Regions from separate parts of the Arthrobacter sp. CDRTa11 genome, predicted to be linked through region 1. Evidence: predicted binding sites of a transcription regulator. Region 1 holds the regulator's gene; each other region holds the start of a gene.

Region 1 (9,505 bases):
TAAAACAACAAGCTGCTGAAGCACGGCGGGGCTGATTACGGTACCGCGTGCCACCAGTTCGCGCACTTCATGCAGCAGCCGCATGATCCGGGGAACGTCTGTGGCAGGCCCACTGATGGAGAGCTCATTTCCGCGGACATGGAAATTAACGGCCGGGAACTGTTCCTCAATGAAGCGCAAGGCCTCGTCGTGGCTGCCGAGCGATTGAACCATTTGATCGGAGTTGTCAAAGAGAACCACCTCCGTCCGAACACCAGGAAGGGTATGCGGGAATTCTCCTGCGGCGCGCTCTCCGGTGTTCAACCGGCGCTTTCCGTTCGCTGATTCAGTCATGGTGCCGGCCCGCGGGCCTGAGGTCCCCTTCACTTCGAGTAAACACTGCGGATGACGGTTCGAACGGCGGGGCGTTTGCCGCCCGCCGACGGTCACCGGATTCCTCCTATCTTACGCCAGCACAAGCCCGCCGCGGATTGGCGGCCCTGCGTTCCACCGCAGAAAAAGGCGCATCAGGGGGAGGCGGTTCCCGTCATTAGGTATCAACTTCATATCGGCCTCATATCGTTCCCGTTGCAGTTGGGCCCGGAGACGGCATCCGGCAATAACGGCAAGGCTGCCTGTGCCATGCTGGAAATTCAGCGTAAAGCTGGAAATCCAGGCCGTCCGGGGACCGGCCCACACAGGCAGAAAGGACAGGCCATCACAGTGCCGGGAAGAGCGACGCCCCTTGCCGCGGGACCACTCTGGAAACGGGTCCGCTCTGCAGGCCTCCTGGGTCTCATGCCTGTTGTCCTTGTCCTCACGGGCTGCATCGCCGCCCCCGGCCCCGAGCCGACACTGGCTTCGCCCACCATCGGGGCGGAAAGCAGCCTCCCTCCCGGCGCACCTTCCACCAGTGCCCCGCTGGAAACCACGCAGTCATCCAGTAAGGCGCCGGTCTACTGGATCGGCCGCAGCAACAACAACGTTTTCCTGTACAGGGAGTTCAGGGATGTGCCCGAGCAGGAGAACCCGGTCACCCGTGCACTGCGTTCCATGATGTCTGACAAGCCGCTTGATCCGGATTTCTTCACTCCCTGGCAGAACCCGAAGAAGTTGGCCACGTCGATCTCCGGCAAGAACGTCATCACCGTCGACGTCTCAGAGGATGCCTTCAACAGCAATCTGGACGCCGACATGGCTGCCCGTGCCATTCAGCAGCTGGTCTACACTGCCACCGCGGCGGGCGCCAGTTCCGGCCTAATCGACTCGGGCCAGCAGATCCAGGTGATGGTTCTGGTGGACGGTCATACGGACTATCTCGCCTTCAACCACATCAAGCTTGGGACATTGATGTCCCGTACCGCCGGCATGGTGGCGCCTGTGTGGATCATTGACCCGCAGGAAGGTGTGGACGTGCCTGACGGCAGCGTCAAAATCACTGGACGCAGCACAGCTCCCGGCGGCAAGCTCCGCTGGCAGATCCTGGAGGTCCAGGACAACGGGGACATGACTCCGTTCCTGACGGGCGAAACAACCGCCGCCGCCGAGCCGGGTCAGTCAGGCGTGTTCACTCTGGCGCTGACCCTTACACCTGGCAACTATGAGCTGCGGGTGTCCCAGCTGGATACCGTGGGAAACCGCCAGGACCTGAACGTGGACACCCGCGGCTTCAGTGTCCGCTAGAGGCCGCTGGTTCCGATCCCATAGTTTTCCGTCCGGCCCGTAGTTTGGATTCAGCCAGCGGGTGCAGCCCAGCGGCCCAGCACGTCGCTTGCCAGCACCACCGCGGCCGGCCCGGCTGTGGAGGAACGAAGCACATGGTGTCCCAGGAGCGCCGTCACAGCGCCAACATCGCAGAGCCGCGTTACTTCCCGGGGGCTGATGCCGCCCTCCGGCCCTACAATAAGCAGGACTTCCCGGGGACCGGTGCCGGTGGCCGAATCCTGCCAGGCCTCAAGGACGGACCTTAGCGGCCGGACAGCATCCTCATGCAGAATCACGGCCAAATCCGCTGACGCTACAGCGGCGGCCAGGCCCTGGGTATCGACGGCGGCACGCACCTCCGGGATCCAGGCCCGCCGGGCCTGTTTGGCCGCTGCCGCAACAACCGACTGCCATTTGGCGTGGGATTTGGCAGCACGCTCACCTTTCCAGCGCACAATGGAGCGTTCGGACTGCCATGGGATCACTGCGTCGATGCCAAGTTCTGTTGCCGTTTCCGCGGCGAGTTCATCGCGGTCCCCTTTGGCCAGCGCCTGGACCAGGACCAGCCGGACGTCAGGGCGTTCCTCGACGGCAAGAGCCGAGCATTCCACCGTCAGTTCGGCCGGCTGTGCCGAGATAACAGTCCCCGTCAGGCGTTTGCCTGCGCCGTCAGCGATATCCACAGACTCCCCGGGGGCGAGGCGCTTGACCGTCGCCGCGTGGCGTGCCTCCGGCCCCTCAAGGACAAATCGGCGGCCGGGCACCATCTGGTCCAAGGACCCGGCCGCGCTGAAGAAAACCGGATTGCTCACCGCTACAGGTTACCGAGCCGGTCCCGAAGTTTGGCGAAGACACCGCCGCTGGCGGCCAGCTTCCCCTCGGTAAACTGCTCACCACGCAACTTTGCCAGCTGCCGCAGGAGGTCTTCCTGGGCCGCGTCCAGCTTAGAGGGCGTTTCAACCTGCAGATGCACTTTCAGGTCGCCGCGGCCGTAGCCGCGCAGGTGCGTCACCCCAAGGCCGCGGAGGGTGATAATTTCGCCCGACTGCGTGCCGGCCTTGACATCGATCTCCTGCAGCCCGTCGAAGGTTTCGAGCGCGAGTTCCGTTCCGAGTGCGGCCGCCGTCATGGGAATGTTGAGCGTGGCGTGCAGGTCGTCGCCGTCGCGGACATACGTGGCGTCATTGTTGACCCGGATTTCGACGTACAGGTCACCGGCGGGGCCTCCCGCGGGGCCTGCTTCGCCCTGGCCCGAGAGCTGGATGCGGGTTCCGGTGGCAACGCCGGCGGGTACCTTGATGGTCAGGGAGCGCCGGCTGCGGATGCGTCCCTGCCCGCTGCACTCGTTGCAGGGGTCCTTGATGACGGTTCCAAATCCTTCGCAGGTACCGCACGGCGCCGCCGTCATGACCTGGCCAAGGATGGAACGGACTGCACGCTGGACCTGGCCGCTTCCGCCGCAGATGTCGCAGCGTTCGGGGTGCGTTCCCTCGCGGCAGCACGAACCGTTGCAGGTAGGGCAGGTGACGGCCGTGTCCACTTCGAGCTTCTTATTAACCCCAAAGACGGCGTCACGAAGTTCAATGCGGACGCTGATCAGCGCGTCCTGTCCCCGGCGCACGCGTGAAGCCGGCCCGGACGAGCCGCCGGCACCAAAGAAGGTATCGAAAATATCCTGGAAGGCAAAGCCCTGGCCGGCGTACCCACCGCCACCGAACCCGTTGTCCGTGCCGTTCTCATTGCCTGTGGTGTCGTATACGCGGCGCTTCTGCGGATCCGAAAGCACCTCGTAGGCGTGCGTCACAGCTTTAAAGCGATCGGACGCATCGTCACCGGGATTCACGTCCGGGTGGAGGGTGCGGGCAAGCTTCCGGTAGGCCTTCTTGATCTCTTCTCCGGTGGCTTCCGGCGAGACTCCCAGGACGTCGTAGTGGCTGCTCAAGTTTTTATCTCTTCCTTGTTGTAACGCTTGCAGTTGTACTGCCCGTACTGCTCTTCGTGCCGGAACCTTCTGGACCCGGTATCACGGGCCCAAGATTCGTGAAAGATAGCGGGCTACTGCCCGGACGGCGGCCATGGTGGTGGGATAGTCCATCCGGGTGGGACCGAGAACACCGATCTTTGCCGTGCTGTCCGGACCGTACCCGGTGGCCACCACCGAGGCTTCGGCCAGGCCGTCGTAGGGATTTTCCCGGCCGATACTGACTGTAACGCCGCGGGGGTCCTGCGCCATCTCGCTGAGCAGGCGCAGCATCACCACCTGTTCCTCGAGGGCTTCGAGCACCGGCCCGATACTCAGCGGGAAATCCACGTTGGACCTTGCCAGGTTTGCCGTGCCAGCCATGACCATACGATCTTCACGGCTGTTGTGCGCCAGGCTTTCCAGCCCGTGTGCCAGGGCCTGTGCTGCCTGCCGCTGGCCGGGGCTGACAGCAGAGACCACAGCCGGAAGCGACTGCGTCAGCATGCTCAGCGGGGTCCCGGACAGTGAGCCAAGGAACCTGGCGCGGAGTCCGGCGATGGCATCATCCCCCAGGTCCTGGCCGATGTCGATCACGCGCTGCTCCACCTTGCCGGTGTTCGCGATCAGCACCACAAGGACCTTCCGGGGCCCCAGGAGCACAAATTCGATGTGGCGGATTGAGGCGCGGCTCAAGTGCGGGTACTGCACCACCGCTACCTGGTTGGTCAGCTGGGACAACAGCCTGACCGTGCGGTCCAGCACGTCGTCAAGATCGTCCGAGCCCTCCAGCAGCGACTGGATGGCACGCCGTTCCGCCGGGGACAACGGCTTTACGGCCGAGATCTGGTCCACGAACAGCCGGTAGCCTTTATCCGTCGGGATCCGACCGGCGCTGGTGTGCGGGGCGGTGATCAGCCCCTCGTCCTCCAGGGCTGCCATGTCGTTTCGGATGGTGGCGCTGGACACGCCCAGATGGTGGCGCTCAACGAGCGCTTTCGAACCGACGGGCTCCCGGGAGTGCACATAGTCCTCAACGATGGCACGCAGTACTTCCAGTTTGCGTGGTTCGCTCACACTCCACCTCCATCTACGGTTTCAGGGTTAGCACTCGACGTGCCTAAGTGCTAACAGTCTAATATGTCTCACCCCGTTGTTAGCATTGGTACCGCTCCGGGCGAAATTCCGGGCCACGATCTAGTGCAAGGCGGAGTGCATCCATGCAATACCAGAACTGGGGACCGCAGGAGATAGCCGCCCCCGCAAGGAACCAGCTGCCTGAAATTCCCGTGGAACGCGGCATGGTACTGGAGGACGTCCAGTCCGGCTGGGTGGGGGCTGTCACACGCGTGGAGAAATCCGGCGGTATGCATGTTGTGGCGCTGGAGGACCGGCGCGGCAAGTCGCGGTCCTTCCGCCTGGGTTTTGGGTTCCTCCTGGAGGGCCGGCCCATCCGGCTTATGCCCCCCGCTCCCCGGCAGGCTGCCGCATCAGGCGGCCGGACAGCCTCCGGTTCGGTAAGGGTGGCCGGCCAGCGGGCCCAAGTGGCCAAGGCGAGCAGGATTTGGGTGGAGGGAAAGCACGACGCCGAACTGGTGGAAAAGGTTTGGGGGGACGATCTCCGGGTGGAGGGCATCGTCGTCGAACCTCTGCACGGAATCGATGATCTTGCAGGGGCTGTCGCCGATTTCAGTCCCGGGCCAGGCCGGCGGCTGGGGGTCCTGGTGGACCACCTGGTGCCGGACTCCAAGGAGTCCAGGATCGCCGATGCGGTGATGGGATCACCGGGTGCGGCGGGCAACGTCCTCATCGTGGGGCACCCCTATGTGGATGTGTGGCAGGCCATCCGGCCCGCCGTGCTGGGCATCGACAAATGGCCGGTGGTTCCGCGCGGGCAGGACTGGAAGACAGGAATCCTGGCGGCCTTCGGCTGGCCCCACTCCACCAAGGAGGACATTGGCCTGGGCTGGCAGAAACTGCTGGGTGCTGTCCACAGTTATGCGGATCTGGAAGCATCGCTGCTTGGCCGCGTGGAGGAAGTCATCGACTTCCTGACTGTGCCCTAGCTTTCACGCCGCCGGCGCCAGGACGGCCAACACGCCCTTTCCGGCGCCGACCCAGTATTCTTGGTACGGCGGAGGCAGTTTTTGCCTCTGTCCGGCAGTTCCACACAAAGCACCATTGCACGTTCAAAGGAAGACACCGTGGCACAAAACGCACGTGAACACAGGGACAACCAGGATGGCCAGGGCCGTTCCGAGTACCATGGCGTTCCCGCAAATGCGCTGCCGCTCACGGCGAGCGAAGACCGCCAATGGGCCACATTGGCCCACTTCGGCGGGATCCTGGGATGCGTCCCGTCCCTGCTGATTTACCTCATCTTCCGGGACCGGGGGCCGTTCACCGCACAGGAGTCCAAGGAGGCGCTTAACTTCAGCCTGCCTCCCACCATCGCAGCTGTGGTGGCCAACATCCTTGTTTTCCTCCCCCTGGTGGGCAACATTTTTGCCGTCATCGCCACCCTGATCTGGATCGCCCTGACCTGCTACTCCGTGGCGGCCGGTATCCACGTGAACCGCGGCCAGCCGCACCGTTACCAGTACAACCTGCGCTGGATCAAATAGGGGACGCGCGCTGAACCCCGCGCTAGTCGGGAAGGATCCTGCGGACCACTGCGTCGGCGAGCAGGCGGCCCTTCAGGGTTAGCACCAGCTGCCCCCGGAATGCCGCCACGGGATCCACCAGGCTGTCTGCGATGAGTCCGGCCACTGCTTTCCTGCCCGACTCCCCCAGCGAACCGATGCTGACTCCGGATTCAAGCCGCGCCCCCAGCATGATCCGTTCCAGATCCCGGGTGGCGTCGTCGAGCGTTTCCCGGCCGGCCGCCGGTGAGAGTCCCTGGGCGAGCCGTCCGGCGTAGGCGGTGGGGTGTTTGACGTTCCACCAGCGCACACCGCCCACATGCGAATGGGCTCCCGGGCCGATGCCCCACCAGTCGTCGCCGCGCCAGTAGGCCAGGTTGTGCCGGCATGCCTGGCCGGGCGTCCGTGCCCAGTTGCTCACTTCGTACCAGCTGAGCCCCGCTTCGGCTATCAGTTGGTCGGCGAGTTCGTATTTGTCGGCGTGGTCGTCGTCGTCGATCCCTGGAACTTCACCGCGGCGGATCTGGGCGGCCAGCTTGGTTCCGTCTTCCACAATCAGTGCATAGGCGCTGATGTGGTCCGGCTCGTAGGACAGGGCTGTGAGCAGGGTGTGCCGCCAGTCCACCAGCGACTCCCCCGGGGTCCCATAGATCAGGTCCAGGCTGACAGCCAGCCCGGCCTCCCGCGCCCATTGAACCACCTGCGGCACACGGCTGGGGGTATGGGTACGGTCCAGGACCTTGAGCACGTGCGGAACCGCTGACTGCATGCCAAAGGAAACCCTGGTGAAGCCGGCGTCCTTCAGCAGGGCGAGCGACTCCGGGGTGACGGAATCCGGGTTCGCTTCGGTGGTCACTTCGGCTCCGGGTTCTATGCCCCACTCACCGATGGCCGCGCGCAGGATACGGGCAAGGTCCTCCGCCGGAAGCAGCGTGGGCGTGCCGCCGCCAAAGAAGACGGTGCTCAGCGTCCGGCCGGGAAGACCCGACTGCGGGAGCACGCGTGCTGCCAGCTGCACCTCCGAGATGGCGGTGTCGGCGTAGGCATCCTGGGAGGCTCCGCCGCCCAGTTCAGTGGCCGTGTACGTGTTGAAGTCGCAGTATCCGCAGCGGACGGCGCAAAACGGGATGTGCACATACAGCCCGAAGGCCCGGTCCGCCGCACCGTACACCGCCTGTGCAGGCAGCAGACCGTCCGACGGCGCCGGGTCGCCAAGGGGAAGAACGCTAGGCATTCGTGCGGCCTCCGGTGTTTCCGGCCACGGGCATCACTACTTCTTGGCCTTGTCCTTGGACTCGTCTGTGGTCAGGGCGGCGATGAAGGCCTCCTGTGGCACTTCCACGCGGCCCACCATCTTCATGCGCTTCTTGCCTTCCTTCTGCTTTTCCAGCAGTTTGCGCTTACGGGAAATGTCACCGCCATAGCACTTGGCCAGGACGTCCTTGCGGATGGCCCGGATGCTTTCGCGGGCAATGATCCTGGACCCGATAGCCGCCTGGATGGGGACCTCAAACTGCTGCCGCGGGATGAGCTCACGCAGCTTGGTGGTCATCATGACGCCGTAGGCGTAGGCCTTGTCCCGGTGGGTGATGGCAGAGAAGGCATCCACCTGCTCGCCCTGGAGCATGATGTCCACCTTGACCAGGTCAGCCACCTGGTCGCCGTCGGCCTTCCAGTCCAGCGAACCGTAGCCGCGGGTCTTGGATTTAAGGATGTCGAAGAAGTCGAAGACGATTTCGGCCAGCGGCAGGCGGTACCGGATTTCCACCCTGTCCTCGGAGAGGTAATCCATGCCGCCCATCACGCCGCGCCGGCTCTGGCACAGCTCCATGATGGCGCCGACGAACTCGTTGGGCGCAAGGATGGTGGCCGAAACCATAGGTTCGCGGACCTCCGCCACTTTGCCCGTGGGGTATTCACTGGGGTTGGTGACGTGGACTACCTTCTTGTCCTCCAGGGTCACCTCGTATTCCACGTTGGGGGCCGTGGAAATCAGGTCCAGGTTATATTCACGTTCCAGGCGCTCACGCGTGATTTCCAGGTGCAGCAGGCCCAAGAAGCCCACCCGGAACCCGAAGCCCAGTGCCGCCGACGTCTCGGGCTCGTACACCAGCGCGGCGTCGTTGAGCATCAGCTTCTCCAGTGCATCGCGCAGCACAGGATAGTCAGTGCCGTCCAGCGGGTAGAGACCCGAGAAGACCATCGGCTTGGCGTCCGCGTAGCCGGCAAGCGAATCGGAGGCGGGCTTGGCCATGTTGGTAACGGTGTCGCCGACCTTGGACAGGCGGACGTCCTTTACCCCGGTGATGAGGTACCCCACTTCGCCGACGCCCAGGCCTTTAGAGGGGGTGGGCTCCGGGGAGCTCACACCGATTTCGAGGAGTTCGTGCGTGGCCCGGGTGGACATCATCTGGATCTTCTCGCGCGGGTGCAGCATGCCGTCCACCACCCGCACGTAAGTGACCACGCCGCGGTAGGTGTCATAAACGGAGTCGAAAATCATGGCGCGGGCAGGGGCGTTGGCATCGCCCTGCGGGGCCGGCAGGTCGCGGACGATCTTGTCCAGCAGCGCCTCAACGCCCATGCCGGTTTTCCCGGAAACGCGCAGAACGTCCTCCGGGTCGCCGCCGATCAGGCTGGCCAGTTCGGCCGCGTACTTCTCCGGCTGCGCTGCCGGGAGGTCGATCTTGTTCAGGACCGGGATGATCGTGAGGTTGTTTTCCATTGCCAGGTACAGGTTGGCGAGCGTCTGGGCCTCGATGCCCTGCGCCGCATCCACCAGGAGAATGGCTCCTTCGCACGCCGCGAGCGAGCGGGAGACCTCGTAGGTAAAGTCGACATGCCCGGGGGTGTCGATCATGTTCAGTGCGTAGCTCATGCCGTCGAGTTCCCAGGGCATGCGGACTGCCTGGGACTTGATGGTGATACCGCGTTCACGCTCAATATCCATACGGTCCAGATACTGCGCCTTCATGTCGCGGGACTGAACGACTCCGGTGTACTGCAGCATGCGGTCGGCCAGGGTGGACTTGCCGTGGTCAATGTGCGCGATGATGCAGAAATTCCGAATGATGGCCGGATCTGTCGCGGCGGGCACCGGGGCGGTGCGGGCCATGGGAGACACGCAGGGTCCTTACTGTTGGCATTCACGCGGCCGCCGCCAGGACGCAGCGTCTGCACCCTGCGGATGTACCGCATATTTGGAACCTCCAGTGTCCCA
Region 2 (9,959 bases), 1.1 Mb from region 1:
ACAGGGCCGCGAACGGTGCCGTGATCCTTCGCGTCCGTTCGGGATCCGTCACTGTGTAGCGGAAGCGCATCGCCAGCAGCGGATCGGATTTCTTCACCTCGGGCTGGGAACCGTCCGCAAGCCGGAGCATGCCCATCGGAAGCAGCTGGGAATCGATGAGCGTGCGTACGTTGTCCCCGCTGACCAGCCTGCCGGAGACGGCGCTTGCATGATCTGCAATCTCCTCAACCCCACGGCTCCCGTCGGCCGCCTCCAGCACGGCGTAGAGAAGCGGGGTCAGCTGAAGGGTCTGACCGTCAGCGCGGCGGACCAGCGAAGGAGCCTCGCGGTAACCGGAACCCTGCGACCGGCCGATGAGCTGAATCCCATCAGCGCGGAGGGGCACCTGCGGCTGGCTGCCGTCAACGCCCACAGCGGACGACGGCGGGCCTGCCTGGGAGCTCGGCCCGCCGTTCGCGGTAGTCATCTGTGCTTACTGTTCGAGATCGGACTGCTGGTCGGCCGTGGCTGTAGCCTCACCCTCGATGTGCTGGGAAATCATCGCGTCCTGCTCGGCAACGGCGAAGGCCTGGCTTCCGATGGAGCCGATGTTCGCCGCGACTGCGGCGTCGATGGGGGCTGCAACATTCGCATTGGCAGCCACCGCGCCGTTGATGGGCGCCGCGATGTCAGCGTCGGCAGCGACGTCAACGTTGACGTTCAGCAGGTCCCCGTCCAGTGCGGCTGCGGGATCAACCGGCAGCGCGCCGACGTCCGGCAGTGTTGCATCAGGCGCCGTTCCGTCGGGCAGGAGGCTCCCCTCGGTTCCGGCCGCGGGTTCGCCACTGTCTACTGTGTCGTTGCCCTGGCTGATGGTGCTGTCCTGCGTGGACGCCGCCGTCGCATCCGCCACAATGCCCTGCTCGATGATCACGCCCTGGTCTGCCAGGGCCTGGGCCTCGGAACCGAAGGACAGAATGTTGGCGGAGGCCGCGGCGTCGATGGGTGCCGCCACGTTCGCGTTTGCCGCCACGGCCAGATCGATTGGCGCGGCCGCATCGATGCCCAGATCCAGATCAGCATTCAGGTCCAGGACCGAGGCAACTTCCTTGTCCGGAAGCGCGGTGGTCTGCTCCGCCATCAGTTCTTCGTTAGTCAGGGGACGCTTTTCCTGCTCCATGCTCACGCAACCTCCAGTTCAAGCGCGGGTTGGCCTGCCCCCAGCGGGCAGCCCAGCGCCAGACAATAGTAAGCATGATTAGCTTTTTTGGGAATTCCCTGTGACGGCGCCTAACCCGGGCGTGGTGCGTTACTTCAGGCCCGCTCCCGGCAGCAGTTCGGTGGCGCCCAGGGAATCGGCGATGAACGCGTAGTCCCAGGCACGTTCGCGCCACTGGACGTAACGGCCGGAGGCTCCGCCGTGGCCGCCATCCATCTCGATCTTCATCAGGACGGGCTGGTTCCCGGTGGTTTTGTTGCGCAGTTCCTGGACCCATTTGGCCGGCTCCACATAAAGCACCCGGGTGTCGTTGAAGGACGTCACCGCGGCCATCTTGGGGTAGGCCGCGTCGCGGACATTCTCATAGGGCGAGTAGGACTTCATGTAGGCATAAACCGCCGGGTCCGTAATGGGGTTGCCCCATTCCTCCCACTCCAGTGCGGACAGCGGAAGGTCCGGGTCCAGGATGGTGGTGAGCGGATCCACGAAAGGGACCTGTGCCAGCACGGCGGCGTACTTTTCCGGAGCCAGATTGGCCACGGCTCCCACCAGCAGTCCGCCGGCGGAGCCTCCCATGGCGGCAATCCTGGCCGGGTCCACCCAGCCTGAGCCGGCCAGCCAGTCAGTGGCCGCCACAAAATCGGTGAACGTGTTCTTTTTGCTGAGCTTCTTGCCGTCCTCATACCAGTGCCGCCCCAGCTCGCCGCCGCCGCGGATGTGGGCGATGACAAACACCACCCCGCGGTCCAGCAGCGACAGCCTGGCGATCCCGAAGCCGGGGTCCATGCTCAGCTCGTAGGAGCCGTAGCCGTACACCAGGCCCGCCGCCGTCGAATCCTGTTTGACCGCCTTATGCCGCAGTACTGACAGCGGGATCCTGGTGCCGTCCTGGGCTTCAGCCCATTCCCGGCTGGCCACGTAGTCGTTGCCGTCGTAGCCGCCCAGCACAGGGCTTTCCTTGCGCAGCAGCAGTTCGCCAGCAGGCTTTTCCGGCGTGGGCAGCACAAAGTCGTACACGCGCGACGGCGTGAAGTAGGAGGTGTAGCCGAGCCGGATCACCGGGGCCTGGTAGTCGGAGCCGCCAACGCCTGCGGTGTAGAGCTCCTCGTCGAACGCCGGCTCCACCGGGGCCTCCTGCGCGGCAGTTCCCAGGCCGTTCAGGCCCAGCACCTGAACACGCTCGATGGTGTCCTTCCGGATAGACACCACTACATGCGTGGACGTGACGCCCGCGCCGTTCACGCGGACATCATCGGAATGCCCGACGACGGTGTCCCAGTGCTGCTCCGCCAGCGGCTTGCTGAGTTCGGCCGGGTCCACCAGGGACACCATGGAGTTGATGGCACCCCGGTTGTGGGTCAGCAGGATCCGTTCGGATTTTTCGCCGTCGGGGCCGGTCAGCAGGAAAGGCTCGGCCTCGTAAAGGACACGCTGGTCCCGCGAAATCACCGTGGTGAGGGCGCCGTCGGGGTCGTCGAACCGCATCAGGCGGGTCTCGCTGTATTCGGAGCAGCCGATGCCCAGGACCAGGTGGCGCCGGTCACCGGAGAGCTCAAAGCCCAGCCACATGGCGACGTCGTCCTCCTGGTAAATCACCACGTCGTCGGCGACGGGCGTGCCCAGGACGTGGGACTTGACCTGGTACGGCCGCCACGAATCGTCCACCACCGTGTAGAAAATGCGAGTGCCGTCAGGGGAGAAGGAGACGCCGTAGAAGATGTTCTCGATGACGTCCGGCAGCAGCTCCCCGGTGCGGAGGTCCTTGATCCGGAGCGTGAAGCGTTCATCGCCGGCGTTGTCCACGGCGTACGCGTACAGGTTGCCGTCTATGGTGACGGCGGAACCGCCCACGGAGAAGAATGGCTTGCCTTCCGCCTCAACGTTCCCGTCCAGCAGCACTTCCTCGCCAGGGATCTCGACGCCGGCCTCCACTGCCGGCGGAGTCCAGTCAGCCACGGGGTTTCCGGTGTCCTGGGCGCGGACGCGGCACTGGATTCCGTACTCCTTACCTTCGGCGGAACGGCTGAAGTACCACCAGCCGTCCTTTCGGCTGGGGACAGACAAGTCAGTTTCCTGAGTGCGGCCCTTGATCTCCTGGAAAATGGCCTCGCGCAACGGTTCCTGGTGGGCTGTGACGGCCTCCTGGTACGCATTTTCTGCCCTGAGGTGCTCCACTACCTCCGGGGACTCCTTCTCCCGCAGCCATTCATAGTTGTCCACGAATGTCTCGCCGTGGTGGGTGCGCTCGCCCGGGACCCTCTTGGCGACGGGCGGCCGGGCAGAATCGGCGGAAACAGTGGCAGCGGACGCGTTGGCGGAATCCTGCAGCGGAGTCTGGGTCATCCCCTCAATATATAGACCCGTGCAGACAATCGGGGCGGCGTTCGCTACCGGGGGAGCTCACCCCCACTTCCCAGACGCTCTCCCTCACCAACGGGCTCTTGGGGAAGGTGTGAGCCTAGTTCCGAAATGGGCGCAGGCGTATCCTGATCACGCGAGAGAACATCCGCCCAGCCTGAGAGGGGAATCCTATGACCATCCCGCCAGTGCACGAACCCGAGCCGTTCCCGCCGGAACCGGGCCCGGATCCTTTCAGCCCCGACCCCACCTCACCGGGCCATCCCGGCCCTGCGCGGCCCAGCCCGGTTCCGACGCCGGAACCTCCCGGCCCATTGCCGGTTCCGGATCCGGGGCCGGAACCACTGCGGCCGGACCCGACCCGCAGCTAGGACGCTGATAGAGCTGACCGCCAACCGGCCGGTCAGTACGAAATAAACTCCACCAGTTCGCCCACCCGGTCCTCCGGGTAGTTGCGCGCGATGTCACCCTGGCTCAGGATGCCCACCAGGTCGTGGCCATCGATCACGGGCAGGCGGCGGACCTGGTGCTCCTGCATGGTGCGGATGGCTTCTTCGATGGAGTCGTCCGCACCGATGGTCACGGGCTTGCCTTGGCCGAACTGGCCGGCCGTGGCAGTGCGGGGATCACCGCCGTCGGCGAGGCATTTAATCACAATGTCGCGGTCCGTGATCATCCCCTTTAGCCTATTGTCCTCACCGCAGATCGGCAGCGAGCCGACGTCGAGGTCCTTCATTTTCCGCGCTGCCTGCTCCAGCGTTTCGTTCTCACCGACGCATTCCACGCCGCCGCTCATGATGTCGCGTGCCTTGATGGACATTGTGATTCTCCCAATCATCGAAGGCGGTACAGCGGCCGCCTGCTTCCCCTAAATGCCGACACGTTAATTATCCTAAGCATGCTTAGCATTAGCCAAGACCCCTAACCGCGTTCGGCTAAATTTTCCGTTCCAAACCGCTTGCATCCTGCTGCCGCCAGTGCTAAAAAATCTATATCAGCTGATATAGATCAGCTGGTAGGAAAAGTGTTGGACGTCTCTTTCGAGGAGGGAAGCCATGTTGATGCGAACCGATCCGTTCCGTGAGCTGGACAGGCTGGCCCAGCAGGTCCTCGGCACGGCGGCGCGTCCGGCTGCGATGCCTGTGGACGCGTGGCGGGAGGACCAGGAATTTGTGGTGGCCTTTGATCTGCCCGGTGTAAATGCGGATTCAGTTGATCTGGATGTGGAACGGAACGTCCTGACGGTGAAGGCTGAGCGGCCGGCTCCTGTGGGGAAGGACACCGAAATGATCGTCTCGGAGCGGCCGCGCGGCGTCTTTAGCCGCCAGCTGGTCCTGGGTGAGGCCCTGGATGCCGAGAACGTGAAGGCAACGTACGACGCCGGTGTCCTGACTCTGCGGATTCCTGTCACCGAGAAGGCCAAGCCGCGCAAGATCGAGATTGAAACGAAGGAGGCACATCATCAGATTGCCGCCTAGTTTCAACACAAGGCCGGAAGGTTCGGACGCCATTGTTGGCTGCCTCTTGGGCGACTAGCTATTTGATGCACGCCACAGCGCCTTTGGCGCATCGGCAGCGAAGCGACTGCTCCTTCCGAAACGGTGGCCCCCGGCAGTGCCGGGGGTCATCCCATGCCCGCCGCAGGTCCACTGAGCTTCCCCTCAAAGTAGGTAGCAGCAAGTGTCGTTTTGGAGCCGCAAAACGACACTTGCTGCTACCCAGTTGGGGGGAGGGGGGCCCCAACAGAACCCCCCGCTTAGGTGTTGAGCTCCATCATGAGGGCCGGCAGTTCGTCGGCTAGCTCGTGCGCCAGGAATCCGAGGGGTCCCATCCTGCTGGCCAGGCGGTCCGCCGCCGCGGCATGGAGGTGGGTGCCCCAGCAGGCTGCCTGGGCGTCGGTGGCGCCACGGGCACGAAGACCGGCAATAGCCCCTGCCAGGATGTCCCCGCTCCCGGAGGTTCCCAGCCCGCCGAACCCGGTGGTGATCTGCCAACGCTCCGGGTCCTCGGGCGCCTTGCTGCCGGCCGGCCGCGCGATGCAACCCTGGCAGCTGACCACTGCCTGGTACGTGTCAGCAATCTCCGCCACGTCATCCTCCAGGTTCGCCAGGTCCCGGCCCAACAGGATTTCCGCCTCCGTGGGGTTCGGCGTGAGGATTAGCCGTCCCCTCCAGGGGGTCAGCTCCGACTTGATTTTGGGCAGGGCACCCAGGGCGTAGGCGTCCAGCACAATGGTGGCGCCCCGCCCGCCGCCGGAAGCGCCGCCGTCGGAACCGGAAGCGCCGTCGGAACCGCCCGCTGCCTCGTTCCCCAAAAGCGCGCGGAGCAGCTCGACCGCGAGGTCCACGTCGTCCAGTCCGGGGCCGATCAGAAGCACGTCCGCGGATTCCAGGGCGGGCGCGATGCGTTCAAGCCCGGAGGCCCGCATGGACCCCTCGGCAGTCTCCGGAAGCCCCGTGACGCCCGCTTCCGGGAGCGCCACGGCCAGCTGGACCGCGACTGATTCGGCAACGGCAAGCGTGAGCTTTCCCGCCCCGGCCCGGAGTGCGGCGCGGCCAGCCAGGAGGGCCGCGCCGGGGGTACTCCGGGCACCGCCAATCACCAGCACGGCACCGCGCGAATACTTGTCTTCACCGGCGGAGGGCAGTGGCCAGTCGCGCAGCAGCGACGGCGTCACCTGCGCGGCCGGGGCCTCACTGCGGGTGGACACTGGCGTCCCCGGCGTGCTCGGTCACTTCCACACCCTGCTCCCTGAGATGGTCCGCCTGGTTGAACTCCTCGAGCGTCCACGGCCCTTTCCCTTCGGGGCGGACAAACCGGGTGATCGAACCGTTCAGAACGGCGGTGCCGGCGGCGAGGTCCAGGATTTCCCGCTCCGTCATCCCTTCCAGGATGTACCGGAAGATCAGGATCACGGCGTCGTGGCACACCACCATCACGCGGTGCCCCATGCCCAGGCCGTTCAGCTCGTCAAGCACCGAGCGCAGCCGGAGCGCCACATCGGTCCAGGATTCACCGCCGGGCGGACGGTAGTAGAACTTGCCCAGCCAGCGCCGCCGTTCAGCCTCCTCCGGGAAGCGCCTCTCCACGCCCTGCCACGTCAGCATGTCCAGGATTCCCAGCTCCCGGTCCCGCAGCCGTTCATCGACCCGGACACGGACGGGCCAGCCCGCTGTCTCCACGGCGATTTCGGCGGTCTGGTGCGCGCGGGCATACGGGGAGGACACCACGGCGTCCGGCCGGCGGTCTTCCGGGATGGCAGCAAGGGCCTTTCCCACGGCCACCGCCTGGTCCTGCCCGGTAGTGGACAAGGTCACGTCGGCGTCGCGTGCCGGAACGTCGATCACCTCAACGCCTGCCTGCTGCGCCTCCGACGCCGCAACATTGCCTTCGCTTTGGCCATGGCGGATCAGGATAAGCTCCACTGCCCCGGCTTCCCGGACTGCCTGCGTCATTCCATGCTTTTCCACAAAAGACCTGCCTCATCGCCATGTTGCCCGTCGTCAGGCTGCCGCTTTAGGCACCCGAACGTTACTTGCGGCTTACCCATTGGGAAGGGGAAATAACGGCCGACGGCGGCTAGCAAGGGGGCGGCACCTCCCGGTGAGCCTTTGCAAACCGTTAATCTACTTGTTGTTAGGTTAGCCTTGCCTCTAAACTCAGCCAGTGAACTCGTCCCTGGAAGTTGCGCGGGTAGCCTTTGCCGCTGATCTGGCCCGCCACGGAGACCGTCCCGCCCTCCTGACCGGCGGCCGGACCATCTCCTACCTGGAACTCGCCCACAGGGTGGGTTCCTTTGCCGAGCGGCTCGGCCCGGTCCGCCGCCTGGTGGTGCTCGCGGCAGACAACAGCGTGGGGTCGCTGGTGGCGTACCTGGCTGCCCTGTCCGGCGGACACCCCCTGATCCTGGCGCCGGCCGGAAACGACGCCGCCCTGGCCTCGTTGGTGGCTGCCTATGATCCTGATGCCATCGTCCGGACGGGGCCGACGGAAGCCAGTGCCAGTGAGCCGCTGCTGGAGGAAGTACGGCCCGGCACCCGGCACCAGCTGCACCCGGATCTTGCCCTTTTGCTCAGCACGTCAGGCTCAACGGGCTCGCCCAAACTCGTCCGGCTCTCCCAGCAGAATGTGCAGTCCAACGCCGAATCCATTGCCGAATACCTGAACATCGGTGAAGCCGACCGGGCCATGACCACGCTGCCCATGTACTACTGCTACGGACTCTCGGTGCTCAACAGCCACCTGCTCCGCGGCGCGGGGATTGTGCTCTCGGATCTGTCGGTGGTGGATCCCTGCTTCTGGGAGCTGTTCCGCAACCGCCGAGCCACGTCCTTCGCCGCCGTCCCCTACACCTTTGAGCTCCTGGACCGCGTGGGGTTCACGGAGATGGAGCTCCCGCACCTGCGGTACATGACACAGGCCGGGGGCCGCCTGGATCCCGGAACCGTGGTCCGCTATGCCGAGACCGGACGCGCGCGCGGCTGGGACCTGTACGTGATGTACGGCCAGACGGAGGCCACCGCACGGATGGCCTACCTGCCGCCGCACCTCGCCGCGGAGCATCCGGGAAGCATCGGCGTTCCGGTCCCGGGCGGGGACTTCCGCATCGATCCGGTCCCCGGCCTGGAGGACGGCGAGCTGGTGTACACCGGGCCGAACGTGATGCTCGGCTATGCCGAGAAGCCTGAGGACCTGGCCGCCGGGCGCACCATCAGCGAGCTGCGCACGGGGGACCTGGCCCGCCAGTCGGACGCCGGCCTGTACGAGGTGGTGGGCAGGAGAAGCCGGTTCGTCAAGATCGTGGGCCTGCGCATCGACCTTGGCCAGGTGGAAAAGATCCTGCAAAAGATGGGATTGAACGCCGCCTGCGCCGGCACTGACCACAGGCTGGTGGCAGCGGTGGAGGGCAGCCACGACACCCGGCTCCTGGCCAAGACCCTCGCCCAGGACCTGGGGCTGCCCCGCGCCGCCGTGCAGGTCCACGCCGTCGACAGCCTGCCGCGCCTGGCCACCGGCAAGACCGATTACCCGTCCATCCTGGCCCTCGCGGAAGTCCCCGAAACGGACGAAACGAAAAGCGCTGCCCGGACGCCGGGGCAGGAAGTGGCCGACGGCGGTGCTGCCGCCGCCTCCGCTGCGGCAGCACCGCCGTCGGACGTCCGCAGGATTTTTGCGCAGGCGCTGGAGATTGAGGACATCGGCGACGACGACACGTTCGTCTCGCTGGGAGGCGACTCGCTGTCCTACGTGGCCGCATCGGTCAGCCTGGAGAAGGTTCTTGGCCACCTGCCTCCGGACTGGCACGTCACGCCCGTCCGGGGCCTGCAGGCCCTCGCCCGGCCACGGCGCAGCCCCTGGCGGATTTTCGCTCCGCTGGAGACTGGGATCGTGCTGCGCGCGGCGGCCATTGTGATGATCATCAGCACGCACGTGGACATAATCAGGTGGCCGGGCACCGCGCATGTGCTGATGGCCCTGGCCGGCTACAACTTTGCCCGCTTCCAGCTGGGTGGTGACAGGATCCCGCGGCTCCGGCGCCAGGTACGCAGCCTGGCCCGGCTGGTGGTGCCCACGGTGGCGTTTATCGGGGCGGTCATGCTGCTGACGGACAAGTTCCACTACACGCCGGCCAACCTGCTGCTGCTGAACACGATGATAGGCCCGGCCGGCTGGACCGACGCATGGCACTTCTGGTTCATCGAAGTGCTGGTGTACGTACTGGTGGGTGTGATGGCGCTCCTGGCCATCCCGTGGGTGCACCGGACAGAGCGGCGCTTTCCGCTGGCGTTCCCGGTGGCACTTGTTGGTGCCGGGCTGCTGGCCCGTTATGACCTGCTTGGCGTGGACATCCTGCACACCCGGCCGGTCCTCTGGCTGTTTGCCCTGGGCTGGGCCCTGGCGCGGGCGAGCACCGTTGGCCAGCGGCTGGCGCTGTCCGCGCTGGGGGCACTGGCCCTGTACGGCTACTTCGACAACCCGTGGCGTGAAGGGACCATCCTGGTGGGGATCTTGCTGCTCGCGTGGATTCCGGCCATCCCGCTGCCTTCGGTCCTCCACCGCCTCTTCGGCGTGCTGGCCAGCGCCTCGCTGTACGCGTACGTTACGCACTGGGTGGTGTTCCCGGATCTGAAGGACAGCCATCCTGTTTTGGCAGTTGTCCTGTCCCTGGCAGTCGGCGTCGCGTATTGGGCCGTGGCCATGAGGCTGATGGGCGCGGCGGGCCGCCTGAGGGTCAGGACGATGCGGAGGCTGCGCCGCCGCCGCGCCGCTGTGGCGTAAGCCCGAAGCCCGAACGGACAGTTAAGGCCCGAAGCCCGAACGGACAGTTAAGGCCCGCCTGTTGGCCTCAGTGCCCGGCAGTCTTCAGAGCCCGCCAGTCTTCAGCGCCCGTCAGTCCTCAGCG
Region 3 (9,959 bases), 690 kb from region 1:
GGAACGCCTGGACCTGCTGCGCAAAGCGGATGCCATTGCGCGTGCCGAACTCACCGCCGCCGGCCTGGACAACGACGTATGGCAGATGCCGGTGGTGCTGCTGGCCGACGTCCGCAGCGTTGGCGTTATGGGCGATGGCCGCACGTACGGCCACCCGATCGTCCTCCGTCCGGTTTCCTCGGAAGACGCCATGACCGCGGACTGGTCGCGGCTGCCCTACGATCTCCTGGCCCGGATCTCCAACCGGATCACCAACGAGGTGGAGGGTGTCAACCGGGTGGTCCTGGACGTCACGAGCAAACCGCCTGGAACCATTGAATGGGAATAGCGGAATGAGTGGCCGGTCTTCGTCAGGGAGACCGGCCATTCCCTTATCCGGGCGAAATCCTCCGCAATTTGGCATCATCCAGTGTTGCGTCTCTTACTAAGCCTTCTTACCGGCTACGCTCGAAAGCATGCCGGTATGGTCCAAGGCGTCACGTGCAAACGCAGAAAAGAAGGCAGTAGTGTCAGTTGGTCAAGGCCACCCCGAGGGCTCGGAGGAGCTCAGGAAATGGCTGTCCGGGCTCAAACCCGTTACCGGGGCAGACACCATGCTGCGTTTCACCAAGACCCCGGAAGGCTCCATTGACCTGACCCACGCTCACCCTTCCGGCCTGGCCCAGCTCATGGCCGGCCGCAGGACACGCCTCTCCACCCTGATCCGTGACCACCAGCAATACCTGATTGCAGCCCGGGCATCGCGGAACATCCGCTCCAAGATCTTCGAGCTTGCCAATGACCGCGGCATTGACGCCGGATACCTGTCCGCAGGAACCGTGGTGTGGACGTCCGCCGTCGGAGGCAAGCCACAGCGGATTTCGGCCCCCGTGATGCTGACCGCCATTTCGTTGACTGTCCGTCCGGGCGAAGACGACTATGAGCTCCAGCTCACGGAACAGGCGCACATCAACCCGGCGCTGGTCCGGCATCTGAAGAACATCCACGGCATTATCTTTGACGTCAACGCCGTGACCCGGCTGGCCTACAGCACGGCCAGGTTTGATCCCCAGCCCGTCCTGGACCGGCTGGCCGCGCTGATCAGGCCCATCCACGGCGCAGAGGCCCAGCACAACCTGCTGGTGTCCACCTTTGCCGATCTCTCCGGCAACCTCGATGACCCCTGGATCAATGACGGCAACCCGCTGGTGGCTGCCCTGGCGCGCGCCGGCGGCGGCGAAGTGGTGGACGTTGAGGAGCCGGACCCCTCACGTTTTCCCAGCGTGGACAAACGGCATCCTGCCGATGAACTGCTCCTGCTGGACGCCGACTCAGACCAGCAGTACGTCATTGATGCCGCACGCGCCGGTGAATCACTCGTGGTGAGCAGCCCCCCTGGTACGGGGCAAACGCAAACGGCCATCAACACCATCGGTGCGCTGGTGGATGCGGGCAAAACGGTGCTGGTGGTCGGGGACCGCCGGGCCAGCCTGAATGAAGTGTCGGGCCAGCTTGAATCGCTGGGCCTGGAGTCCATTCTGTTCCAGCTCTCCGGCGCGGCCAGTCCGCAGCAGCTGAAGGCGCAGTTGGTCCGGGCCATTATCCGGAACGAAAAATCCCTCGAACCGCAGTTGGGCAACCTCCATAAGACGCTGACTGAACATCGTCACGCTCTGACGGATCATGTTGCTTCGCTGCATAACGTGCGCAAGCGCTGGGGGTGCTCGCCATACCAGGCCATGCAGTCACTCGCTTCGCTGACTTCCATCCAGCCTGCCCCGGCCACTACTGTCCGCCTCAAACGGAGTGTGCTGGACAACATCCGTGACCGCAACGAGCTCGCCGGAAGGCTTCGCCGCGCCGCCGAACTTGGCAGCTTCAGCCGGGCGTCCACCACCAGCCCCTGGCACGGGGCAAGGCTGCTGACGCGCAAGGAGACCGAAGAGGCCCAGGAGCTGGCCCGTTCCGTGGCGAAGAACCTGCCGCTCTTGCGGGAGCGGATGAGCGGCGTTGCCGAACACGCCGAGATCCGCCTGGGTTCGTCGTTCGAAGAGTGGGGGGCGCAGCTTGAACTGCTGATGGCGGTCCGGGGCAGCCTGGACAAGTTCACACCCGACATCTTTGACCGTCCCGTGCACGATCTCATCTCCGCCACAGCATCCTCCGCCTGGCGCCGCGAGCGGAACATCGACATGGCCTCCATGCAACGGTCGCGCCTCCGCCGTGTGGCCAAGGAGTATGTACGCCCCGGTGTGCATATTGCCGATCTGCACAGTTCGCTGGTGCTTGTCCAGGAGCAGCGGGCCCTGTGGTCCGGCTACGCAACCACCCAGCGCCACCCCGCCGTACCCTCCGGCCTCGCGGAGATGAACGTGATGTACCGGTCTCTGGACCGGGAGCTCACACAGCTGGGGGAGGCCCTGCGGTACACCGAAGCCGGCGGGTCCCTGGCCACTTCGCCCTATCCGGAACTGATGGAACGCCTCGAGCGGCTGGTCGCGGACACCCACACACTCAAAACCCTGCCTGAACGCACCTTGCTCGTGGAAAACATGCGCGAGCACGGGTTGGGGGAACTCCTCGCTGACCTCGCGGAGCGGGAAGTCCCTGCGGATTCGGTGGCCGCCGAACTCGAGCTGGCCTGGTGGCAGTCCGCGCTTGAAGCGATGATCAGCGGGGACGACTACCTCGCGATGTCCGACGGCGACGCCCTGCGGCAGCTGGAGGCAGAGTACCGGCTCGCCGACAACGCCCACATCGCCAGCGGCGCCGCAAGGCTGCGGTGGGACCTTTCCGAGAGGTGGCGCGCAGCCATCGGCCAGCACCCGCGCCAGGCTGATCTCCTCCGGAGCCTGTTGAAGGACGGCAGGGTTTCCCTTGCGGCGCTGACCGCCCAGGCCCCGGAACTTGTCCCCATGCTCGTGCCGGTCTGGTCAGTGAGCCCCTACCTGATGACGGGTCTCCTTCCGGCCGAAAAGCGCTTTGATGCGGTGGTCATCCTGGACGCCGACGCGACGTCGCTGCAGGCAGTCCTGCCCTCCATCGCCCGTGCCCAACAGGTCATAGCGTTTGGTGATGCCAAAATAGCCAGCCCCCGTAGTTTCACTGTTGGCGTCGAGCGACTGGCTGTCGGCGAATCAGCACACCAGCGTGTGGACAGCGCCTTTTCCGCGCTGTCCTCCGTCCTGCCTGTTTGGCGGTTGAACTTTGTCTACCGGGCGGTGGATGAGGACCTGGTGCTGCAGCTCAGCAAGAGCTTTTACGACGGCGGCCTGCGCCGCCTGCCGGAGGGCCAGTCAGCAACGGGGCTGGACAGGGCGCTGCTGGTTGAATACCTGCCGGACGGAACAGGCCTGCCCAGCGCCGACCACGAGGGTGTGGAATCCGTGGTGGCGGAAGTCAACCGTGTGGTCCAGCTGGTCTTTGAACATGCCAGGCAACGTCCGCGGACCTCACTGGCTGTTGTAACCGCCAGCCTTCGCCATGCTGCCAGGATCGGTGAATCCATCCGGCTCCAGCTGCCCAACCATCCAGGGCTGGCCGGATTCTTTAGCGCGGGGCCGGAGTCGTTCCGCGTGGTGGACCTTGAGCGGGCCCAGGGCCTGGTCAGGGACCACGTGATTTTTTCACCCGGCTTCGGACGCACTCCGCATGGCCGTGCCCTCCATAACTTTGGTCCACTCTCCGCTGAGGGCGGCAGGGAAAAATTCGCGTTGGCGATGTCCCGTGCGCGCAGGTCCCTGCACGTATTAACCTGCTTCCGCCCCGAGGACCTGGACCATACGCGCCTGGCCCACGGCGCCGTGGACCTCTATGAACTGCTGGACCGGGAGATTTCGGGCAACACCAACCTGGGTACTCCGGCATCCCGCGCCGCTGCCAGCGAGCAGGCGCTCGGGGCTGACCCCCTGGTGGCTGACCTGGGGGACCGGCTGCGCGCCCGAGGAGCGCGCGTTTGGCACCAGTACGACGGCGTTATCGACGTTGTTGCTGCGGCGGACCCGCTCAGCACCATGGGCCAGGACGACGCCGAGATTCCCCGCCCTGTGGCCATCGAGTCGGATGGTACGGAGCAGTACCGGACCATGAGCGTCCGCGAGCGGAGCAGGCTCCGTCCGCAGCTGCTTGAACGCCTGGGCTGGCGGTACATGCCCTTGTGGACCATTGAAGTATTCACCGACCCCTCAGCCTGCGCGGACCGCATTGCCGGCTACCTGGGCCTTGAGAACGTTGTGTTGCCCGGACGGGCCACGGCGTCTGCGGGTTTCTTCGACGCTGATATGGACCCGCTGACCCTGGCAAGCCTGGAAAACCAGGCCCAGGAACCCCAACAGGACGAAGCCGAGGACCAGAAACGCGGTTACGTAGACCACCACAACCACAGCCGGACCACAGCCCAGGAGGGCCAGGAGGCACAAGACATGACCACAGAGAACCCAGCCAAGGGCCAGGCCAGGAGCGACAACCCTGCCGAAGGGCAGCCGGAGGAGAAAAGCGGAACGGACGCAGTTCTTCCCAATAAGGCTTCCGAAGATGACCCGCGGCGCTGGGGCGATGAGCCCGATGATGACCACGATGCCTGGCTGAAGGAACAGAAGCCCCCTCACTGGGGCTAACCGCCTGCAGCCCTCTGGGGCAGCTGGTGGCTGGCCGCGCATGTCGGTTGCAGGCTAGGCCCCCACGAGGACAAAGAACAGTTTTCCCTGGGTGGAGGCCCCGGCCAGCCGCGCTGCCTGATCCGGATCTGCTGCCACCACGATCAGCCCGTCCGTCTCCCCTGTACCCAGCCACTCTCCGGTCTTGCCCTCTTGGCCGGACGTCCAAAGTACCGGAACGGCTGACGCAAGCACTTCAGGAGGAGATCGCTGGTCGTAGCCGTTGGCGCCCGTCAGCACCACATTGACCAGCTGCCCCGGAGATACCAGCTGGATGGACGACGGATCCGCCATCCTCAGCGGCACGGCCGCTGAACCCGGCGGAGTTCCGGCCAACAGGCCGGGACCCAAAAGCTGGGAGTCAGCCACCAGTTGCCCCTTCCGCAGGGGCGCTGCCAACTGTTTGCCTTCAAGATCGCTGCTTTTTTGCGGGGCACCGGAAATCGCCAGGCGTGGCGGTATCCGGACTTCCTCCAGATCAGGCAGTGTCAATGCCGCGCCTGCAGGGAGATCACGTGCGGCGGCGAGGGCTGTGACGGAATCGGCCGGCGCCGGCGTGAGCTGATGAACGGCGATTCCGGCGGAAAGACAGAGCAGGAGAGCTACGGCCAAGCGGCGGTTACGGCTGAGCCAGGAACCCATCCGGGGGCGCGACCGACGCCTGGGTGCAGGCGAATGAGGGCCTCGACTGGTGCGTCTGGGCTGGACGGTGCGCCGGGAGCGGAGGAGGGTAACGGGCATGCAGCCACGCTACGTTTGGCAGGCCCAGCCACGACAGGGGGAGCGCCGCTTATGTGGACAACCGGGGTGACGGCGTCGAAGGCTATCGCCTGACGATGCACGCGCCGGCAGTCCTGAGGAGATCAACAGGCGCTAGAAAGCCTGGTGGTTTAGCTGGCTGCGGCTGCGGGAGCAGGCGCCGGGGCGGCAGGAGCCGGGGTGGCAGGAGCCGCCGCAACCGAGTTGCCCTTGGCATCCCGGGAATCCGTCCGGTAGAAACCGGAGCCCTTGAAAACCACGCCCACGCTGTTGAATTTCTTGCGCAGGGTCCCCTGGCATTCAGGGCAGGACGTCAGAGTGCTGTCCGTGAATGACTGGACAATGTCAAAGGCGTGGCCGCAATCCTTGCAGGCGTAGGCATACGTTGGCACTGGTGCTCCTCCTCTTGGGCAAAACGAGAGGTCCCGTGCTGCATGTCCGGAACGAGCCGTTCATTAGCAGTCGCAGGGCCTGAGTGCTAATTCTATCATCCCCGCCGCTGGGCCGCTCAGGATGCTGCGTCGGCCAGTCTGACCAGCCCGGATGGCATTAAAGCTGCCGGCACTTTCCTGTCGAACTCCTCACTGGGAATGGAGCCGGCCGGGAGCAGTTCCTCGTCGTAAATCATGGCCGCCAGTGGCATTTGCGGAACTCTGGTGGCAAGGGAGGCCAGGAAGACATCGTAGTAACCGCCGCCTTGGCCAATCCTGTTTCCGCTCATGTCCAGGGCTGTGGCTGGAATGACGAGGGCCGTCACGCCGGCCACGACGTCAAGGCCATGCCGGACGCCGTCGGGTTCCAGGATGGGGGCATACCGGCTCCGCACGAATTCCACCGCCGGAGTCCAGTACACCCAGCTCAGGTGTCGGTCAGGTTCACAGACGGGGAGCAGGACCTTGTGGCCCTGCCCGTGGAGGGCGGTAATGAGGGGCACGGTGGGCGGTTCGGAGCCAACCCCCAGGTACACGCAAAACGTCGATGCCTTCCCCGCCGCCATTCTTTGAGCCCATTCGAGGCCGTTGACGGCCAGGCGGGCGCCTGCCTCTTCACGCTCATCGGACGCCATGCGGGCCCGCCTCTGGCGGTGACGTGCACGGATCATTTCCTTTGCTTCTTTGCTGTCTCCAGGCACTGCTGCTCCTCTGTCCGGCCCGCTCCGAATACCCTTACCAGGCCCCTGCCTACGTGGGGCCGGCACCCCTCGCCGGAGCTCTGACAATTACTGAATGATTGGCCCCTCCGTTAGATTAGTCCAGTGACTACCACTCATCAGACAGTACGCAAGGCCGTTATTCCCGCTGCGGGACTCGGCACCAGGTTCCTGCCTGCCACGAAGGCCATGCCGAAGGAAATGCTTCCAGTGGTGGATAAGCCCGCCATCCAGTACGTGGTTGAGGAAGCCGTCAAGGTTGGCCTTAACGACGTGCTGATGATCACCGGCCGCAACAAGCGGGCGCTGGAAGACCACTTTGACCGCGTCCCGGCCCTGGAAGCCACGTTGGCGGCCAAAGGCGACACCGCCAAGCTTGAGTCCATCCAGGCCGCCAGCAACCTGGGCGACATCCACTATGTGAGGCAGGGCGATCCTAACGGCCTGGGCCACGCGGTCCTGCGTGCAAGGCAGCACGTAGGCAACGAGCCATTTGCCGTGCTCCTCGGGGACGATCTGATCGATGCCCGGGACGAACTGCTCAGCACCATGATCGAGGTTCAGGCTAAGACTGGAGGCTCGGTAGTAGCCCTGATCGAGGTAGAACCAGATCAGATCAGCGCCTACGGCTGCGCCGACGTCGAGGAGATCGAGGGCGAGAGCTACGTCCGGATCAAAAAACTGGTGGAGAAGCCTGATATCGATGAGGCACCCTCCAATCTTGCAGTGATCGGGCGGTACGTGCTTCACCCGTCGGTCTTTGACGTGCTGGAGCGCACCGGCCCGGGCCGCGGCGGCGAAATCCAGCTCACGGATGCGCTGCAGGATCTGGCGGCCGGAGACGGCGCCGGCGACGGCGTTTATGGAGTTGTCTTCCGCGGGCGGCGCTACGACACCGGTGACAAGCTCAGCTACCTCAAGGCCTGCGTCCAGCTGGCCATCGACAGCGATGACCTGGGTCCCGGCTTGCGGGAATGGCTGCCGGGCTTCACCGCCGGTCTTTCCAAGTAAAGCCCATGCGCGCCGGTCCAATCTGGCCCGTCACCCTTGAGTGCGGAGACCTGGTCCTGCGCCCGATCCGCTATCGGGATAAAAAGGAGTGGACAGCGGTCCGTGCCCGCAACAGCGAATGGCTGGCGCCGTGGGAAGCCTCCAATCCTGTCCCGGGCGGAGGCCTGCCGGATTACCGGCACATGGTGAGGTCCCTCAACATCCAGGCCGCGCAGGCAACCGCCTTGCCCTTCCTGATTACCGAACGCACGCCTGGCGCACGGTCCCCGGTTATCGTGGGCCAGCTCACGGTCTCCTCCATTGTGTGGGGCTCGGCCCTCATGGCAACGCTCGGCTACTGGGTCGACCAGGCCAGGGCGGGCCAAGGGATTGCCCCCACGGCAGTGGCGATGGCCACCGACCACTGTTTCCAAACGCTGGGGCTCCACCGGATGGAAATCAACATCCGGCCGGAGAATGGCCCCAGCCTGCGTGTGGTTGAAAAGCTGGGCTTCAGGGATGAGGGGTTCCGGCCGCGTTACCTGCACATCAACGGTGAGTGGGCAGACCACCGGACGTTCGCTTTGACGTCGGAAGAAGTTCCGGACGGACTGCTGCGCCGCTGGCTGGCGTCCCGCCCGTCATAAATCCATTGATTCGCCGTTCCACCTGCGACACACCGGGGCTAATGCGGCAGCCATCGCGCTAATGCTCATACGGTTTTGAGTGTGGACTTCCCTCTTAGCAGCTCAGTGATCCTGGTGGTCGCCGTTGTGCTCTGGATTGTGTGGGTTGCCCCTTACGTTCTCCGGAACCGCCGGCCCCAGTTCCAGGTTGCCGCCGAGATTCCGGCGGAAACACCAGCCACTGAATCATTGGACCCGAGAGCCGGGATGCTCATGAATGTCAGCGCCCCTCAGGAGAAAGCCATGGACACCAGGAAGAGCCCCGTATCCGAACGGGACGCAACCCGAACCGCGACGCCGGGTGCTTTCCGGATCCGCTACGGCAGGACGGGCCTTGCACTCCTCGGCCTCGCGGCGCTACTGACTGGTTTTGTTTCCGGGGCGCTGCTGCTGTTCGGACTGGGTACGCCCCTGCTGCCGGTGTGGTGCCTGGCGGCGTTTGTAACCTCAGTTGTGGTACTGCGGTGGCTGGCTGTCCGGGATCGGAAGGCGAAAGTCAACGCTGCCTTCTCCGCGGCCATGGCAGCACCTTCGCGCCGGCCGGAACCTGCCTCAGCTACGCCTGCCCGGCCGGCGATCCCAAGCCGCAAGCCCGAAAGTCCCTTGTTTGACGCGGAAGCAGACCGGCCCAAAGTCAAGCCTTTAACTGCTGTGGAGCTGCGGGAGGCTGCCCTCGCTGTGGCAGTAGCGGCAGGAGACACCAGTGTCAGGTCCGCTGCCGCATCTCCGGCAGGCGAGACCTGGCAGCCCGTGGATGTGCCAAAGCCGGTCTACGTTGAAGCCGCAAAAGCTGAGCGGCCGGCACCGGAGCCCCTCGACCTGCCCGAGGCCCCCAAAGCCGTGGGGAAACCGTCCCTTAAGCAGGGTGTTCCGGCTGCTCCGGCGGCCGCCCCCGCAAAGCCGCTCACGAAGGCCCAGAGTGCGCTGAGCAACCTCGATGATGTCCTGCAGCGTCGTCGGGCCTGAGCTGTGGCAGGCGAATGCTCTGTACGGCGGGCGTGAGGCCACTACTGCGTGCCGGTTGGTAATACGGCCGGAATATTTGTAGCCTAGGGTCACCGGCGCTGCCGCTCTTTGGCGGGGCTGTTCCGGGGCTATAGCTCAGTTGGTAGAGCGCTTCGTTCGCATCGAAGAGGTCAGGGGTTCGAATCCCCTTAGCTCCACAACAAACGAGTACGGGCCCCGTCCAATGGACGGGGCCCGTACTCGTTTTACACTTTCCGGAGCTCTGCGCTCCTAACCGATCGGTGCCGGCGGCCGTTCCCCGCAGAGCACGGCGAGCGCGTTGTCGGCGGCCAGCATTGCCATCGCGGTGCGCGTCTCCACCGTGGCGGAGCCCAGATGCGGCACGAGCACCACGTTCTCGAGTTCGAGCAAACCTGGGTGCACGCTGGGCTCGTTCTCAAAAACGTCAAGCCCGGCGCCAGCGATCTGCCCGTCGCGAAGAGCAGACGCGAGAGCCGCTTCGTCGACAATCGGTCCGCGCGCAGTGTTGACGAGGTACGCCGAGCTCTTCATCGCCGCGAGTTGCTCGGCACCGATCAGGTGATGGGTGGCAGGCCCGTAGGGGCAGTGCAACGAGACGATGTCGGAGATGGCCAGCAACTCATCGAGCTCGACCCGGCGGGCGCCCAGTTCCGCTGCGATCCCGGGATCGATCTCACTGCGCGACTGGTAGACGATCTCCATGCCGAAGGCCTTGGCGCGGCGCGCGGTTGCCTGGCCGATGCCGCCCATGCC

What was found. The regulator HrcA, encoded in region 1, represses chaperone genes, less so after heat shock. The targets are predictions, from matches to a motif close to TTNGCACTCGNNNNNNNCGAGTGCNAA.
Region 2: a site for HrcA is predicted at 4,514-4,540, ahead of F8G81_RS18525 (Hsp20/alpha crystallin family protein). Genes of this name have one in related genera too.
Region 3: a site for HrcA is predicted at 5,849-5,875, ahead of F8G81_RS16680 (FmdB family zinc ribbon protein). Genes of this name have one in related genera too.

Annotation. Positions count from the first base shown of each region.
Region 1 is NZ_CP044532.1:2,996,886-3,006,390, forward strand. Features, by position in the region: gene F8G81_RS13450 (PhoH family protein) at 1-333, opposite strand, end outside; gene F8G81_RS13455 (GerMN domain-containing protein) at 778-1,662, shown strand; gene F8G81_RS13460 (16S rRNA (uracil(1498)-N(3))-methyltransferase) at 1,713-2,495, opposite strand; gene dnaJ (molecular chaperone DnaJ) at 2,498-3,625, opposite strand; gene hrcA (heat-inducible transcriptional repressor HrcA) at 3,707-4,720, opposite strand; gene F8G81_RS13475 (DUF3097 domain-containing protein) at 4,864-5,709, shown strand; gene F8G81_RS13480 (DUF4870 domain-containing protein) at 5,848-6,267, shown strand; gene hemW (radical SAM family heme chaperone HemW) at 6,290-7,519, opposite strand; gene lepA (translation elongation factor 4) at 7,556-9,409, opposite strand.
Region 2 is NZ_CP044532.1:4,068,786-4,078,744, reverse strand. Features, by position in the region: gene F8G81_RS18545 (hypothetical protein) at 1-466, opposite strand, end outside; gene F8G81_RS18540 (peptidoglycan-binding protein) at 473-1,159, opposite strand; gene F8G81_RS18535 (S9 family peptidase) at 1,289-3,541, opposite strand; gene F8G81_RS18530 (CBS domain-containing protein) at 3,960-4,376, opposite strand; gene F8G81_RS18525 (Hsp20/alpha crystallin family protein) at 4,612-5,034, shown strand; gene F8G81_RS18520 (ADP-dependent NAD(P)H-hydrate dehydratase) at 5,313-6,266, opposite strand; gene F8G81_RS18515 (histidine phosphatase family protein) at 6,250-7,011, opposite strand; gene F8G81_RS18510 (AMP-binding protein) at 7,223-9,835, shown strand; gene F8G81_RS18505 (LCP family protein) at 9,954-9,959, opposite strand, start outside.
Region 3 is NZ_CP044532.1:3,690,294-3,700,252, reverse strand. Features, by position in the region: gene guaA (glutamine-hydrolyzing GMP synthase) at 1-328, shown strand, start outside; gene F8G81_RS16690 (DUF4011 domain-containing protein) at 456-4,595, shown strand; gene F8G81_RS16685 (RcpC/CpaB family pilus assembly protein) at 4,650-5,375, opposite strand; gene F8G81_RS16680 (FmdB family zinc ribbon protein) at 5,525-5,785, opposite strand; gene F8G81_RS16675 (5-formyltetrahydrofolate cyclo-ligase) at 5,902-6,525, opposite strand; gene galU (UTP--glucose-1-phosphate uridylyltransferase GalU) at 6,649-7,554, shown strand; gene F8G81_RS16665 (GNAT family N-acetyltransferase) at 7,560-8,180, shown strand; gene F8G81_RS16660 (hypothetical protein) at 8,262-9,185, shown strand; tRNA gene F8G81_RS16655 (tRNA-Ala) at 9,310-9,382, shown strand; gene F8G81_RS16650 (2-hydroxyacid dehydrogenase) at 9,456-9,959, opposite strand, start outside.